Regions from separate parts of the Idiomarina sp. Sol25 genome, predicted to be linked through region 1. Evidence: predicted binding sites of a transcription regulator. Region 1 holds the regulator's gene; the other holds the start of a gene.
The links. The regulator sigma-54, encoded in region 1, starts transcription at its own class of promoters, with help from an activator protein. The targets are predictions, from matches to a motif close to GTTGGCACGNNNNTNGNNT.
Positions count from the first base shown of each region.

Region 2: Q5L94_RS09120 (hemerythrin domain-containing protein) is a predicted target of sigma-54. The motif match lies at 1,791-1,809, and genes of this name have one in related genera.

Region 1 is NZ_JAUPEW010000004.1:44,654-47,798, reverse strand. Features, by position in the region: gene lptB (LPS export ABC transporter ATP-binding protein) at 1-652, shown strand, start outside; gene Q5L94_RS07510 (RNA polymerase factor sigma-54) at 674-2,134, shown strand; gene hpf (ribosome hibernation promoting factor) at 2,162-2,449, shown strand; gene ptsN (PTS IIA-like nitrogen regulatory protein PtsN) at 2,453-2,923, shown strand; gene rapZ (RNase adapter RapZ) at 2,914-3,145, shown strand, end outside.
Region 2 is NZ_JAUPEW010000005.1:135,839-138,983, reverse strand. Features, by position in the region: gene Q5L94_RS09125 (murein transglycosylase domain-containing protein) at 23-1,213, shown strand; gene Q5L94_RS09120 (hemerythrin domain-containing protein) at 1,207-1,746, opposite strand; gene norR (nitric oxide reductase transcriptional regulator NorR) at 1,904-3,145, shown strand, end outside.

The sequences.
Region 1 (3,145 bases):
AGTCAGTCAAGGACAGATTATTGGTTTGCTGGGCCCCAACGGCGCAGGCAAAACCACAACCTTCTATATGATTGTCGGTTTGGTTAATAGCGATAAAGGCCAAATTTTACTGGACGACAATGACCTTACCTTGCTGCCAATGCATGAGCGGGCACGCAGAGGTATTGGCTATTTGCCGCAGGAGGCTTCCATTTTTCGGAAGTTAACCGTGCGCGATAATCTGATGGCTATTCTGGAAACTCGTAAAGAACTATCAACCAACGAACGTGAAGAGCAACTTGATGCTTTGCTCGAAGAGTTTCATATTGGGCACATAGCAAACAGTCAGGGCATGAGCCTGTCAGGTGGTGAACGCCGTCGGGTCGAAATTGCCCGTGCCCTGGCAGCGGAACCTACGTTTATTTTGCTGGATGAGCCTTTTGCCGGGGTGGATCCCATTTCGGTTATTGATATTAAAAAGATTGTTGAACATTTGAAACAACGTGGTATTGGTGTACTGATTACTGACCACAATGTTCGCGAAACATTGTCTGTTTGTGAACACGCTTATATTGTCAGTCATGGCGAGCTTATTGCCAGCGGCGATGCAGAAAGTATATTATCGAATCAACAGGTTAGAGACGTTTACCTCGGTGAGCAGTTCACCCTATAACGTGATACCGGGACAGTCATTATGAAGCAAAGTCTGCAGCTAAAAATTGGTCAGCAGCTGACCATGACGCCACAACTCCAACAGGCTATCCGCCTGCTGCAGCTTTCCTCGCTCGATCTTCAGTCAGAAATTCAGGATGCGTTAGACAGTAATCCATTGCTGGAGGTTGAAGGTGAAACTAGTAACGACGCCGACCAGTCTGAAACCCGCAACATTGAGGAAAGGGACGACAGTCAGCGGGAAACATCCGACGTTATAAAAACTCAGGAGATGCCTGACGAACTGCCGGTCGACAGCAGTTGGGACGACACCTACTCCAGTCATACCCCTGCCAACGGCGCAGCCTCTTCGGGGAAATCCTTTGACGGCGATTTTGAAGTCTACCAGGGCTCTACCAGCGAATCTCTGCAGGATCACCTACTCTGGCAGATGCAACTTTCTCATTTCTCAGAAGAAGACACCGCCATAGCGGAAGCCATTATCGAGGCCATAGACGACAACGGCTACCTAATGGTCGATGTTGATGAAATTATTGAAGCCGTGCGTCTGCCCGAAGTAGAAGCAGAAGAAGTTTGCATGGTGCTAAAGCGTATTCAGCATTTTGATCCAATTGGTGTCGGCGCTCGCAGTGTCAGTGAGTGCCTTGCCATTCAATTGCGGCAACTGAGCGACGACACTGAATACAAGCAGGTTGCTTTATGCTTAGTGACTGAACATATGGACTTACTCGGCAGTCGCGATTTTCGCACTATTCAGCGTAAACTGAAGTTATCGGAAGACGATTTACGCCAGACTATGCGATTAATTCAACAATTGCATCCGCATCCGGGCGAGCAAGTTGCACAGCAACCTGTTGAATATGTTATTCCTGACGTGGCCGTTACTAAAAAAAATGGTCGCTGGATGGTCGAATTAAACCCCGACAGCGTACCTAAATTAAAAGTGAACGAAGAATACGCCGCCTTAAGTAAAGCGGCAAAGTCAGTAGCCGACAGCCAGTACATAAAGAACCATACGCAAGAAGCTCGCTGGTTCATAAAAAGCCTGGAGAGCAGGAATGATACGCTGCTGAAGGTGGCTAATTGCATAGTACAGCGCCAGCAAGGCTTTTTTGAGCATGGTGAAGAGGCTATGAAGCCTATGGTACTGAACGATGTTGCTGAAACTGTCGATATGCATGAAAGTACGATTTCACGCGTAACGACACAAAAATACTTACACTGCCCAAGTGGTGTATTTGAGTTGAAATATTTTTTCTCAAGCCATGTCAGTACAGAGGGCGGTGGTGAGTGTTCAAGCACGGCAATACGTGCTTTAATTAAGAAGATGGTCGCTGCTGAAAATCGCAGTAAACCATTAAGCGACAGTAAGATTGCTGAACTGATAGCCGAACAGGGTATCCAAGTAGCAAGAAGGACAATTGCGAAGTATCGGGAATCGTTGAACATTCCATCATCGAGCCAACGCAAAAGTCTTTTATAACTTTGTTAACTGCAGAAGGAAGACGTTATGCAAATTAATTTGACCGGTCATCACATCGATATTACCGAAGCTCTGCGTGACTACGTGGACACAAAATTTGCCAAGCTGGAAAGACATTTTGACCATATAACGAATGTTCACGTCATCCTAAACGTTGAAAAAACGATTCAAAAAGCGGAAGCTACGCTGCACGTGAATGGCGGTGAGCTTTTCGCCGATTCAAAGCACGAAGATATGTACGCGGCCATCGACGGTTTAATTAATAAACTGGACCGTCAGGTGATTAAACACAAAGAGAAAATGAAACAACATTAATCCATGCAACTGAGTGAATTGTTAAGCGCCGACTGCACCAAGTGTGCAGTCGAGGGCGCAAGTAAAAAAAGACTACTTGAAACCATTAGTCAAATCGTAGCCCCTAAGCTGTCTGGCATTACCCGTCATGACATTTTTGAGAGCCTCTTAAACCGTGAACGTTTAGGCAGTACGGGAATTGGCTTAGGTATCGCAATTCCTCATGGCCGTTTACCTAATGCAAATCATCCGGTGGCGGTATTATTGACCCTAGACGAACCTATCGAGTTCGATTCTATTGACAACCAGCCTGTCGATATTATCTTCGCGCTTCTGGTGCCGGAGTCAGAGCACGAGAACCATTTACAAACATTGGCCACTGTGGCCAGAAGAATGAATGACAAAGACTGCACCCGCGCACTGCGCCATGCAGATTCTGACAAAGCGTTATATCAATTATTTGTGGGCGAAGGTGAACAGTCGCCATGCAACTGATCATTGTTAGTGGTCGTTCCGGATCAGGTAAGACAATTGCTCTGCGCGTACTGGAAGACTTAGGCTTTTATTGCGTTGATAATTTACCCATAAGCCTGTTGCCAACGCTGGTGCATGCAGTCATCGAGCAATATCAAAAAATAGCCATCAGCATTGATGTCCGCAATTTACCAGAGCATTCTGAAGAATCACTGGATTCTCTGAGCTTTTTGCCCAAAGGCG
Region 2 (3,145 bases), on a different contig from region 1:
AGTGAAGCTCAATTTAGGCACTATGAATAAAAAGACTCAATTAACCACGCTGCTGGCGGCTATAGCCACAACGCTAATTTTGGCAGGATGCCAAATAACACCTGATAACGTAAAACGCGTGGTCAATTCCGGCGTGCTTAGCGGTAACGACCCAACCGCTGTGGTGGAATCTATGGCGCGTGAGCGTTTGCACAGCTATCGCAGCAACCCGCAACAGCTTATTAGCGACATTGAGGATTTACGCGAGGCCTTGCGCGACTTGCGCGCCGTTGCTGAAGCCATTTGGGGCGATGAGGAAAACACAGTTCCCAGTGAGAAGAAGTACGTTAAATACAGCGATAACTTTCATGCCAAAGCCGTTGTCGATTTTGAGCAGGGCCTGCTGACAGTTGCGACATTGCATGACAGCAATGATCCGGCCAAAACCCGGGAACAACTCAAAGCCGCTATTGTGCGTACGTTGTTAACGCCAACCGACCTCACCGCGGTTGATATTTTTACCGATAAAGAGCCTGAGCAAACGGGAAAACCGTTTTTGCGCGGGCAAGTTGTTGACCAGGACAATGTGGTCGTCGAATACGAATGGCGGGCGAATCGCTTTGCCGAGTATTTGGTGAAAAACCAGCTGCGCACCCGGCGCGCTAAAAACAATCAGGTGTATGAGGTTCAAATTGCTTTAGTCGACGAACACCAGGAGTTGCGCAAACACCAGTATGCCGACTACGTTATAGCCGCAGCGCGACGCTATAACCTTGAGCCTGAGCTTATTTATGCCATTATTGAAACCGAAAGTAGCTTTAATCCTTATGCGGTGAGCCACGCTAACGCTTACGGCTTAATGCAGGTAGTGGCATCGACCGCCGGACGTGACGTGTTTGAGCGTGTTCGTAAAATTCCCGGACAGCCCACGTCTCAACAATTGTTCGATCCGGCTCAGAACATTGATATTGGCAGTGCCTATTTGCACATTTTGAACACCCAGTACCTAAAAGGTGTGCAACATCCGCGCAGTCGCGAATACGCAATTGTTTCAGCGTACAACGGTGGCGCAGGTAATGTGCTGGAAACCTTTTCCTCCAACCGCAGCAACGCAGTTCAAATTATAAACCGAAGTCAGCCCGGCATTGTTTACCGGGACTTAACGTCTAAGCATCCGTTGTCGGAGAGCCGCCGATATTTAGAAAAGGTGATGTACTTTAAGCAGGGTTACTGACACGAACCACAACAAAAGTCTTTACCGTGCTCAGGTGGCGATGCTTTCTTTTCGACAAAAAGCAGGTTGTTTTCCAGGTGAATATGCTCGTGCAAGTCATCCTGCAGCTCTTTTAAGCCTTTATAAAGAGCTGTCCAGGTACCACAGGCGCCTTCCGGCAACGTTAAGTTGTTGGTCAGTTCATCAATTCTATTAAGCTCCCCCTCATGCTGAACGTGTTCGCTTTCCATTACTGAAATTGGCCCGCCCGGATAAACACCACGTGACAGCAAAGGAAACAGAATTTGCTCTTCTTTTGTCATGTGGCTTTCCAGCTCCTGCATCAGATTATCCAGGTGTTCAGTCAGACCAACCGGGGCTTCGGGGTGATCACCATGAACGGCTTCAACGCGCATGGCCAATTGCTTTAACTCAGGAAGCTGTTCGCGATGGCGCTGATGAAAACGCAGATAAATATGCTCTATCAAATGCTTGGGTGAAGCGTCCTGCCATTGTTGCTCGGCAGTCTGTAAACGGTCATCGAAAGTACTCATGGTCACTCCTGTTTGCTAAATAAAGTTTCTTACTCCAGTAAGGATTGCAACAAACAGGCCAGCTCCTACCCCGTTAGGATTATTGACTCTCCGGGGTGCCGCGGTACTATCAACCCAACCAAGAAGGGTATTTTTAACCTGGGCAGTCAATTTAACCATGTTGCAAGAAAGTCTATTAGCAGACCTGCTTACCGAGCAGCCTGCAGCCGTTCGTTTACAAAATTTAGTCAACACCTTGCGCAGCCACTTTAACTGCGGCGCAGTGGTTTTATTAAAGCTGGATAATGAAGTGCTGCAACCGGTTGCTATTCAGGGACTGGTACGCGAAGCCCTGGGCCGCCGCTTCGTTGTGGCACAACATCCCCGGTTAGCAGCATTACTGGCTTCTCGTAACCCCGTGCGGTTTGAGCACGACTCTTCATTACCAGACCCTTACGACGGACTGCTCGCTGATCAGCCTGGTGATGCGCTACCCGTTCACGACTGCATGGGTATGAGTTTGTATCTGGAGAATAAGTGTTGGGGCGTGCTGACGTTAGACGCCCTGCATCCCGGAACCTTTACCGACAACTCAATGATTGAATTGCAAAAGTTTAGCTTGTTCGTTGAGACCGCCGTTCGCATTGGCCAGCTGGAGCAAAACGTCAGGGCTCTGCGACAAGGCCAGCAGCGCACCATGCCAAAATCCGGAACCACAGAAAGAAACGAATCGGAAATTATCGGGCACAGCAAAGCCATTGAAAGTGTACTCAAAGAACTGCGGGTAGTTGCCAGTGCCGATTTGCCCGTGTTGCTGCTGGGCGAGACCGGTGTCGGTAAAGAGCTGTTTGCCCGTGAACTGCACTTGCTCTCGCAACGCAGCGACAAACCCCTTATTTATGTGAACTGTGCGGCTCTGCCGGAGTCACTTGCAGAAAGCGAGCTTTTTGGTCACGTAAAAGGGGCGTTTTCCGGGGCAACCAGCGATCGTTCAGGACGCTTTGAAGTCGCTCACGGCGGCACGCTGTTTCTGGATGAAGTTGGCGAGCTGCCCTTATCCATACAGGCCAAGTTACTGCGAGTACTGCAAAATGGTGAAATTCAGCGTTTAGGCTCTGACAAATACCGAAAAGTAGATGTTCGCCTTATAGCAGCCACCAACCGCAACCTGCGCCAGCAAGTCAGTAATGAAACTTTCCGTGCTGATTTATACCACCGCCTTTCGGTTTATCCTTTGCCAATTCCGCCATTACGCGAGCGCGGTGACGATGTGTCTATTCTGGCCGGGCATTTTCTCGAGCTAAACCGGGCTCGTCTGGGGTTGCGGGCTTTGCGCTTATCGCCGGAGGCTGAGCTTGCTATACAACAATACCAGTGGCCGGGTAATGTGCGTGAACTGGAACATGTTATAAGCCGGGCC